2 linked regions of the Sinobacterium norvegicum genome follow. The protein of the gene in region 2 binds, or shares a complex with, the protein of the main gene of each other region. Links are inferred from orthologs where the notes say so. Each region holds a gene or a part of one and is shown on either strand. Other genes may lie near its edges.

What was found. Proteins that work in one complex are often made in the same cells at the same time.
Region 1: the proteins of lpdA (region 2) and aceF are in contact, whole or in part, in a crystal structure (PDB 1EBD), measured with the Geobacillus stearothermophilus proteins. The link is inferred for Sinobacterium norvegicum from one-to-one orthologs. Residues at the interface, in WP_049624544.1 of Geobacillus stearothermophilus: Pro340, Ser341, Asp344, Tyr345, Arg403, Asp406, Val408, Glu431, Ala432, Gly433, Asp438; in WP_033016211.1 of Geobacillus stearothermophilus: Ile130, Ala131, Met132, Pro133, Arg136, Arg140, Glu141, Asn155, Arg157.

What each region holds. Positions count from the first base shown.
Region 1 is NZ_CAKLPX010000001.1:1,629,221-1,632,181, reverse strand. It holds aceF (dihydrolipoyllysine-residue acetyltransferase), read left to right. Parts: upstream 1-485; coding sequence 486-2,438; downstream 2,439-2,961. Other genes in the region: nadC (carboxylating nicotinate-nucleotide diphosphorylase), read right to left, coding at 2,526-2,961; aceE (pyruvate dehydrogenase (acetyl-transferring), homodimeric type), read left to right, coding at 1-410.
Region 2 is NZ_CAKLPX010000001.1:660,733-668,633, forward strand. The notes cover bases 2,346-5,293. They hold lpdA (dihydrolipoyl dehydrogenase), read right to left. Parts: upstream 4,570-5,293; coding sequence 3,121-4,569; downstream 2,346-3,120. Other genes in these bases: sucC (ADP-forming succinate--CoA ligase subunit beta), read right to left, coding at 2,346-2,959; odhB (2-oxoglutarate dehydrogenase complex dihydrolipoyllysine-residue succinyltransferase), read right to left, coding at 4,702-5,293. In the rest of the region: pentaheme c-type cytochrome TorC, read right to left, coding at 1-397; L9P87_RS02900 (periplasmic nitrate reductase, NapE protein), read right to left, coding at 441-611; sucD (succinate--CoA ligase subunit alpha), read right to left, coding at 911-1,792; more of sucC, read right to left, coding at 1,799-2,345; more of odhB, read right to left, coding at 5,294-5,901; L9P87_RS02925 (2-oxoglutarate dehydrogenase E1 component), read right to left, coding at 6,019-7,901. UniProt on the Escherichia coli protein: Lipoamide dehydrogenase is a component of the glycine cleavage system as well as of the alpha-ketoacid dehydrogenase complexes.

The DNA.
Region 1 (2,961 bases), 970 kb from region 2 along the record:
ATGCGGATGTTTGGAGTGTCACCTCGGCTAACTTATTGCGCCGCGATGGTTTGGCCTGTGAGCGTTGGAATCTATTGCATCCTGAGGGGGAGCAACAGGTGCCATTTGTGACGGCAGCGTTCGCCGACACCAAGGGCCCTATTGTTGGTGCCACCGATTATATGAAGTCATATTTGAATCAACTGCTGCCCTTCATGCCTCGTCGTTTCGCCATGCTGGGTACCGATGGCTTCGGCCGTTCGGACTCGCGTGAGAAACTGCGTCACTTCTTTGAAGTTAATCGCTACTTTATTGTTATCAAGGCGCTTAAGGCTTTGGCCGATGACGGTGAAATCAAGTTGTCAGTCGTCACAAAAGCGATTAAGAAATACGGAATTGACCCAGAAAAAATCGATCCTACCAGCTGCTAAGTATTGGGGGTGGGGCTGCGAGGCGGCCTCTCATCCGCAGAGGTTTTGATTGTATTTTTATAAGAGAAGAGAATTATGAGCATTAAATCGGTTGTAGTACCGGAAGGTGCCGGCGAAGCAGAAGTGATCGAGATCTGTGTCGCGGTTGGTGATACTGTCGCCCTAGAGGATTCGCTGGTCGTATTGGAGTCTGATAAGGCGTCAATGGAAGTGCCCTCTGATTGTGCGGGTACAATTACCGCCATCAAGGTCGCCGAGGGCGACACCCTGAACGAGGGCGATATTGTTGTCGAGGTTGAGGTTGCCGGCACCGCGGCAGAGCCTGCCGCTGCTGAATCCCCCGTTGTGGAAGCTGTTACGGAAGCCGTTGTTGAGCAGGTTGTTGAGCAAGCCGTTGAGGCACCAGTGTCAGCCGTTGCCAGCGAGCAATTGGTACAGGCGCCGGATATCGGCTCCGACTCTGCCGAGGTGATCGAGTTCTGTGTCGCCGTCGGTGACACTGTTGAAGAGGGCGACTCGCTGATCGTGCTGGAGTCCGACAAGGCATCGATGGAAATGCCGGCACCCTTTGCAGGTACCGTGGTGTCTTTTGCTGTAAAAGAGGGTGACAGTGTTAGTGAGGGTGCCGATGTCTGTGTGATCGCGACCACTGTTGCTCCCACCGCCCCTGCGGTCGCTGCCCCGGTTGCTGAGGCCAAGGTTGAGGCTGTTGTTGAGGTGGCTGTTGCACCGGTCGCTGCGATCAGCAGCGAGGTCAGCTTGGTTGTCCCCGACTTAGGCACTGATGCAGCGGAAATTATCGAGATTTGTATTGCTGTCGGCGATGATATTGCCGAGGGTGACTCGCTAATCGTATTGGAGACCGATAAGGCTTCGATGGAAGTGCCAGCCACCCAAGGCGGCAAGGTCTTATCCATTGCTGTCAATGAGGGTGACAAGGTCAGCGAGGGCGCTGCTATCTGTGTTGTCATGGGCGAAAGCCAAGCTCCGGCAGTTGCCGCACCAGCTGTTGTTACCAGTCCTGCCGCTGAGGCTCGTCAGCCTACGCCGGCACCAGTGGCTGCGCCAGTGGCGACAACCGTTGCTCAGCAGGTGACACAGGCTGCCAGTTCAAAAGTGTATGCCGGCCCAGCTGTGCGTATGTTGGCACGGGAACTCGGCGTAGATTTGGCATTGGTGCCAAGTACCGGTCCAAAGGGGCGAATCGTCAAAGAAGATGTTCACGCTTATGTAAAGACTACGCTACAGAGCGCGGCCAAGGTTGTCGCAGCCCCAGCGGTGGCCTCAGGCAGTGGTATTCCACAGGTGCCAGCGGTTGATTTCGCCAAGTTTGGAGACATCGAAACCGAGAAACTGTCGAAGATTGCCAAGATTACGGCGGCCAATATGCAGCGCAGTTGGCTCAACGTGCCGCATGTGACGCAGTTTGACGATGTCGACATTACTGATCTTGAAGACTTCCGCAAGGAGATGAAGGCCGAGGCGGAAAAGCAGGGCGTTAAATTAACGCCACTGCCATTTATGCTCAAGGCTCTGGCTCATGCACTGAAGGCAAATCCGAAATTCTGTTCTTCGATCTCTGTCGACGGGGAAGAGGTGATTTATAAGAAGTATGTCCATATTGGTATGGCCGTTGATACGCCTGCTGGTTTGGTTGTTCCCGTCTTGCGTGATGTCGATAAGAAAAGCATCTACGAAATATCTAACGAGGTGATCGAGCTGGCAACCAAGGCTAAAGATCGCAAGCTTAAGCCAGCGGAAATGCAGGGTGCTTGTTTTACTATATCAAGCCTCGGCGGTATTGGTGGTACAGGCTTTACGCCGATTGTTAACACCCCTGAGGTCGGTATCTTAGGTGTGTCTAAGATGACGGTGAAGCCGGTGTGGAATGGCAGTGAGTTTGTGCCCCGTAAGATGTTGCCTGTGGCGCTGTCCTACGATCACCGTGCCATCAACGGTGGTGATGCGGGTCGCTTCCTGACGTATTTCAATCAATTGATGAGCGATATTCGTCGATTGATGTTGTAATCAGTAGTGACAAAAAAGGCCGCTTAATAGCGGCCTTTTTTTTGCGCGAACGGTGGGCGATATTGCTGTCTGACGAAGCTCGGCTTTTTATAGCTCGGTAAAACGCATCGATAAATCGATGGCCGTATTGTGCTTGGTCAAGGCGCCGATAGAAATATAGTCGACACCCGTCTCCGCCACGCTGCGTAGGGTGTGGTTGGTAATATTGCCCGAGGCCTCTAGTTTGGCGCGACCATTGACGTGCTTGACCGCCTCGACCATTTGCGCATTGCTGAAATTGTCAAGCATGATGATATCGGCACCCGCCTCCAGGGCTTGGTTGAGCTCGTCAAAGGTTTCAACCTCGACTTCAACCGGCTTACCAGGGTGGTTACTCTTGGCAGTGGCGATAGCTTGATGAATGCCGCCGCAGCCCGCTATGTGGTTTTCCTTGATCAAGAAGGCATCGAATAAGCCGATACGGTGGTTGTGGCAGCCGCCGCAGGTAATGGCGTATTTTTGCGCAGTTCGCAGGCCGGGAATA
Region 2 (7,901 bases):
AACGTGCCCATTCATGGCTGGCTAATTCAAGGCGCTTCTCTAAGAATTTTTCACGGGTGTCGATGGCACCGGTCAATTTTGCAAACACCTCTTTGGAGGCCTGCATCTTCCGGGCGATTTTATTGGTCCAGTTGTGAGGAACATGACAGTCCGGACAGGTCGCTCGAACACCAGAACTGTTCGAATAGTGGACGGTTGATTTGAGTTCTTCGTAAACGTTGTCACCCATCTCGTGACAACTGATACAGAATTTTTCTGTGTTGGTGACCTCAAGCGCAGTATTAAACCCACCCCAGAAAATCACACCCATAATAAACGCTGACAGCGCAATGGTGCCAAGGGTTAGATGCTTGGCCGGCGTCGTCAATGAGCGCCAAATATTCTTCATCCAGTTCATGCTCTGGTTTCCTCTTTAAGCTGAATAGTTGTATTCGGTATCGCTACATACCGTGACCAGGAGGGCCTAATATTATTTGCATAATCCAAATAATAAAGCCGTAGCCTCCGACACCTATAATGCTGAGGATTGGAAAGAGGAAAACCGCGATAAAGGCCAGCGCCTTCAACTCATCTTTCTTTTCTTGCTGCTCAGTTAACGTCTCATCCTGCATGATTCACTCACCCTTAAAGCTGTGTTACTACCAAGTAAAGCTATACCTGATAGGGCCTAGTATTAGATTTCTTTATCTTCGCCGCAATTATAAAAATAGCCGTCCATGTAGCCATTGTCATCAAAATACAGGAAACCAGTCAAAAATCAGCGCCATCATAACCGCGTCAACATTTAAGCCACTGACGTGTATCAAGTTACCAGATATTAAAAATAAATCATACATCGGCATTCAGCGTTCTACAGGCACAAAAAAAGCCGCTAAGAAGCGGCTTTTTTTAATGTGAACTTAAGCAAATATTATGCTTTTGTCCAACCAGTGATCTCAGAAAGAGCATCGCCGATTTGCGCGAGAGAGCGGACAGTTTTAACACCGGCGTCTTCAAGTGCAGCAAACTTTTCATCAGCAGTACCAGCACCGCCAGAGATGATTGCGCCAGCGTGACCCATACGTTTACCAGCAGGTGCAGTAACACCGGCAATGTAAGAGACAACAGGCTTAGTAACATTAGCTTTGATGTAAGCTGCCGCCTCTTCTTCAGCAGTACCACCAATCTCACCGATCATAACAATCGCTTCGGTCTGTGGATCGTTCTGGAACATTTCCAGTACATCGATGAAGTTAGTGCCTGGGATTGGATCGCCACCGATACCAACACAGGTAGACTGACCAAAACCGTAGTCGGTGGTCTGCTTAACTGCTTCATAAGTTAGTGTACCTGAACGTGATACGATACCAACCTTACCTGGCAAGTGAATGTGACCTGGCATGATGCCGATCTTACACTCGCCCGGTGTGATAACACCTGGGCAGTTAGGGCCGATTAAGCGTACGCCTAGCTCGTCACACTTAACTTTACACTCAAGCATATCCAATACAGGAATGTGCTCAGTGATAGTTACGATTAACTTGATACCAGCGTTAGCAGCTTCAAGGATTGAATCCTTACAGAAAGGAGCAGGAACGTAGATAACAGATGCATCAGCACCGGTTGCCTCAACAGCTTCAGCAACAGTGTTAAACACTGGTAGACCTAAGTGTTCAGTGCCGCCCTTGCCTGGTGTAACACCACCAACCATTTGCGTACCGTAAGCAATTGCTTGCTCAGAGTGAAAAGTACCCTGGCCGCCAGTGAAACCCTGACAGATGACTTTAGTATCTTTATTTATTAATACAGACATTGATAATTACCCCGCCGCCTTAACTGCTTGCTCAGCAGCATCAGTCAGACTTGTTGCTGCAATGATGTCCAGGCCAGAGTTCTTAAGAACTTCTTTACCCAAATCAGCGTTAGTACCTTCCAAACGAACAACAACAGGAACCGTAACACCAACTTCTTTAACTGCGCCAATGATGCCTTCAGCAATCATGTCGCAACGTACGATACCGCCGAAGATGTTAACCAATACACACTTAACTTTTTCATCAGACAAAATAAGTTTGAATGCATGAGCAACACGCTCTTTCGTTGCGCCGCCACCTACGTCAAGGAAGTTAGCTGGGTTGCCACCGTGTAGGGCAACGATATCCATAGTACCCATAGCCAGACCAGCACCGTTAACCATGCAGCCGATGTTGCCATCAAGTGCTACGTAGTTAAGATCCCACTGAGCAGCCTCTGCTTCACGAGCATCTTCCTGCGAAGGATCGTTCATATCGGCAATCGCTTTCTGACGATACAGAGAGTTGCCATCGACGCCCAGTTTGGCGTCTAGACAGTGAAGGTCACCGTCTTCTTTAATCACAAGAGGGTTGATCTCGATAAGGGCAAGATCTTTCTCTTCAAACAACTTAGCCAGACCCATGAAGATCTTAACAAATTGGCCAACTTGAGTTTTGTTGAGACCTAGCTTGAACGCCAGCTCACGACCTTGGTATGGCTGCGCGCCAACCAATGGATCGATTTCACACTTAAGAATCTTTTCAGGCGTCTCGTGTGCAACAGTTTCGATTTCAACGCCACCTTCAGTAGATGCCATGAAAACGATACGACGAGATGAACGGTCAACAACCGCGCCTAGGTATAACTCGTCAGCGATATCGGTACAGGTTTCTACTAGAATTTTAGAAACTGGCTGACCATTTTCGTCCGTTTGAAAAGTCACTAGGTTCTTACCTAACCACTGTTCAGCGAAAGCTTTTGCTTCGTCGGCAGACTTGATGAGCTTAACGCCACCCGCCTTACCGCGACCACCAGCGTGGACCTGGGCTTTAACAACCCACATATCACCGCCGATTTTTTGAGTTGCTGCTGCAGCTTCTTCTGGAGTATCGCAAGCGAAACCCTGAGAAACTGGCAGTCCGTATTCAGCAAACAACTGCTTGCCTTGATACTCATGCAGATTCATATCTTATTACCGTTTTTTATGTGCTGACAATCAGCACCTCACTCTTTCTTGCACTACCCCGATTTTATATATTTATCGAAATAGCGCCCCCAAGACAACCAATGCCTACTAAAAGCTGCACCGATTGTCCCGTTTATTGACGCAATGCGCAAATAAATTCGTTATTTTTTACGCTTTTTCTTATTACCAATATGTATGGCGTGACCATCGGCCGCCAAAGCTGCCTCGTGGACCGCCTCAGACAGCGTTGGGTGACCGAAGACAATAGTCCCCAGATCTTCCGCACTGGAGCCAAATTCCATCGCAATCACTATCTGCTGACACAGGTCGGCAGCGCTGGGGCCAATGATGTGACCACCGAGAATACGGTCAGTCTCTTCGTCGGCTAAAATTTTGACGAAACCAGCCGTATCATTAGCGGCCATCGCACGACCCGAGGCAGCGAATGGGAAAACACCGACTTTATATGCCTCACCACTGGCCTTTAATTGCTCTTCAGTCTTACCAACTGCAGCAATCTCAGGATGGGTATAGATGACGGAAGGTATGCAATCATAGTTAATCTGGGCCTTCTTACCGGCGATACGCTCGGCGGCGACAACACCCTCTTCTGAAGCTTTATGCGCCAGCATTGGACCACGAACCACATCACCAATCGCGTAAATACCCGGTGCATCCGTTTCACAATAATCGTCAACAAAAATGAATCCACGTTCATCCAACTTGACACCAGCATCTTCTGCCAACAAATTTTCAGTGTGCGGACGGCGACCGACAGCAACAATCAACTTATCGAAAACCTCGCTGTGCTCTTCATCGCCGCTCTTGTAAGCTACGGTAACCTGACGTGCCTTCTCATCAACCTCAGTACCAGTGACCAAAGCACCGGTGCGAATATCCAAGCCCTGCTTCTTGAAGATTTTGCGCGCTTCCTTAGAAACCTGCTTATCCATCATGGCGAGAAAATCATCCATCGCCTCAAGCACCACAACCTCAGTACCCAAGCGGGCCCAAACACTGGCCATTTCGAGGCCAATAACACCACCACCGATAACACCTAAACGCTTAGGTGCCTCATTGATTTTAAGGGCACCAGTAGAATCGACAATAACATCTTCAAACAACGGTGCAGGTGGGATGTTGACTGGGCTGGAACCTGAAGCAATGATGATATTTGCGGCTTCGACAACAGTGACACTGCCGTCCTGCGCAGTGATTTCTACCTGCTTACCCGCTAATACCTTGGCAGCACCTTCAGCCAATGCGACGCCATTACCCTTAAACAAACCGGCAACACCAGAGGTTAATTGCGTAACAATCTGGTCTTTACGGGCAATCATGGTCGGTACATCGATCTTCATTTCACTGTGGCTGATGCCGTGAATAGAGAAGTCATCCTTGGCTTCATGATATTTGAAGCTCGAGTCCAATAACGCCTTAGACGGAATACAACCGACATTCAAGCAAGTACCACCCAGAGCAGTCTTACCTGCATCATTGCGATATTTCTCGATACACAGTGTTTTAAGACCTAATTGAGCAGCACGGATAGCGGCAACATAGCCACCTGGGCCGGCACCAATAACAACGACATCGTATTTATCTGACATGATTAAACCTTTAATTGTCTATATTCGACTTTGAATAGCATATATAGAGCAAGCTTTAAGCTGTTTCAGCCAAAGCCTCTTACAAAAAGAAAGCGGCACAGAGCCGCTTTCTGCTTTTATTGACGAAAGCTATTAAAGCTCAAGTAAGATGCGGGCTGGATCTTCCAGCAACTCTTTGATCGCAACCAAGAACTGCACAGAATCTTTGCCATCGATCAGGCGGTGATCGTAGGAAAGCGCCAAGTACATCATCGGGCGAACAACAACCTGGCCATCGACGACCATGGCACGTTCTTGAATCTTGTGCATACCGAGGATCGCAGCCTGTGGCGGGTTAATAATCGGTGTCGACATCAGTGAGCCAAACACACCACCATTAGTAATGGTAAAAGTACCACCAGTCATCTCTTCGATACCCAACTTGCCGTCTCTGGCACGCAGACCAAAATCACGGATGCCCGATTCGATATCAGCCAAGCCCATATAATCGGTATCGCGAAGAACAGGAACAACCAGACCCTTTTCCGTTGAAACAGCGATACCAACATCCTGATAGCCGTGATAGACAATATCCTTGCCATCGATAGAAGCATTAACCGCGGGGAAGCGCTTAAGTGCCTCCGTTGCCGCCTTAACAAAGAAGCTCATGAAACCTAACCGGGTGCCATTGTTCTTCTTTTCAAACAGGTCTTTGTATTTGTTGCGCAACTCCATCACAGGCCCCATGTCGACTTCATTAAACGTCGTCAACATCGCCGTGCCCTGTGAGGCCTCAAGCAAACGCTCAGCAATACGAGCACGCATGCGAGTCATCGGTACACGCTTCTCGACGCGGTCACCACTGGCCACATCCACCGCCACCTTGGCAGGGGCTGGTGCAGGTTTTGCCGCCGGAGCAGCAGCCGGTGCCTTCACAGCCGCCATCACATCTTCTTTTGTGATCAAGCCACCCTTACCTGTGGCAGTGATCGTCGCTGCGTCGAGGTTGTTTTCTTCAATCATCTTGCGAGCAGCTGGGCTGACTTTTACATCACCGGCGGCAGCTGCGGCAGGGACTGCCTCAGGGGCTTCTTCGACGGCAGGGGCTGCTGCTGCACCCGCTTCAAAGCGAGCAATCAACTCTTCGCTGAGAACAGTATCGTCCTCGCCTTTAATAATCTCTACGATAACACCGTCGGCAGGAGCCAATATTTCCAGTGTCACTTTGTCGGTTTCCACTTCTGCCAATAACTCATCGCGGGTACAGGCTTCACCTGGCTGCTTAAGCCATGCTGCGATAGTGCCATCTGCCACTGACTCTGGGAACTGAGGTGCTTTTATTTCAATAGCCATTTTCAATCCTTAACTCTTTCTCAAATTGCGCTTATCGAAAACGCGAATACGGTTTGCTCAAAATATCGGTTAGTTAAACGACAAAGGCTCTTCCTAATACTCGGAAGAGCCTCGCTGTTAACCTAACGCCAATGCGTCTTTTATCAATTGCTCTTGCTGAGCCAAATGCAATGCCATGTAACCAGCGGCGGGGGAAGCCGAAGCCTCTCGCCCCGCATAGTTCAATTCAGCCACTGGCTTAACAGCCTGTAGCACACGACGCATATGGTGTTGCGAGCTATACCAAGCACCCTGGTTCTGAGGCTCATCCTGACACCAAACCAATTCTTCAAGGTTAGGGTATTTCTCTAGCTCTTGCTGCAAATCATCGGAAGGGAATGGATACAATTGTTCAATACGAACAACAGCAATATCGCTAATGCCCTCTTCCTGACGCTTATTATACAAGTCGTAATAAACCTTGCCGCTACAGAGCACAACGCGCTTAACAGCGTTATTATCGACCTCATCGACTTCGCCGATAACCGTTTTAAAGCTGCCTTCGGCTAATTCGTCCATAGTCGAGACAGCCTGTTTATGGCGCAACAAACTCTTGGGCGACATAACAATCAGTGGCTTACGAAGCGGACGGATGATCTGGCGACGTAGCATGTGATAAACCTGAGCAGGTGTCGATGGAACGCAGACTTGAATATTATGCTCTGCAGACATCTGCAAGAAACGTTCAAGACGTGCCGACGAGTGCTCTGGCCCCTGCCCTTCATAGCCGTGAGGCAACAATAAGGTCAAACCACACAGGCGCTGCCACTTGTGCTCACCACTGGTGATAAATTGATCGATAACTACTTGCGCACCGTTGGCGAAATCACCAAACTGTGCCTCCCAAATGATTAATGCATTGGGTGTGGTGGTTGAGTAACCGTATTCAAAAGCCAACACCGCCTCTTCAGACAGTAAGGAGTCATGAATCGTAAAGGTTGGCTGATTTTCAGAAAGATTTTGCAGCGGTACATAACTCGCTGTCTCCTTCTGATTATGAAGAACCGCGTGGCGGTGGGAGAAAGTACCGCGACCGACATCCTGCCCGGTCAAACGTACCGGGTGCCCCTCTTCCAACAAAGTGGCATACGCCATGGTTTCAGCGAAACCCCAGTTGATCGGCAAGGCACCTGCAGCCATTTTCTTGCGGTCTTCGACAATTTTGGAGACCTGTCGCTGCAGCGGGAAACCTTCCGGAATCGTATGCAGACGTGCGGCCAAATCTTTGATCGTCGAGGCGTCAACACGGGTATCGGCAAATGCCGTCCAATCGTGACCAACATACGGATTCCAATCGACAAACATACCGGTATTGGGTTCAAGTACTAAAGACTTGGCCACGTGCCGACCATTATCCAACGCATCACGATAGCCGTCAGTCAACTGCTTATCCTGCTCAGCTGAAATCACACCCTCGTTGACCAATGTCTCAGCATAGAGGTCACGGGTAGTCGTCTGATTACGAATCTTCTCGTACATCATTGGCTGAGTGCCCGACGGTTCATCGGCCTCATTGTGGCCACGACGACGATAACAAACCAGATCCAGAACCACGTCTTTCTTAAATTCCTGACGGAAGTCTAATGCCACTTGAGTAGCAAACAGAACAGCCTCAGGATCATCACCATTCACATGAAAGATAGGCGCCTGGATAACCTTGGCAACGTCTGTACAGTATTCTGTGGAACGAGAATCCTCGACATTACTGGTGGTAAAACCAACCTGGTTATTGATGACAATATGCACCGTGCCACCGGTCTTATAACCACGGGTCTGTGACATCTGGAATGTTTCCATCACGACACCCTGACCGGCAAAGGCCGCATCACCGTGTGCGACAACAGGCAAGACCTGATTGGCATCACCTCGGCGGTCCTGACGCGCTCGCACAGAGCCCTCGACAACCGGGGATACAATCTCTAAGTGTGATGGGTTAAATGCCATGGCTAAATGCACTTCGC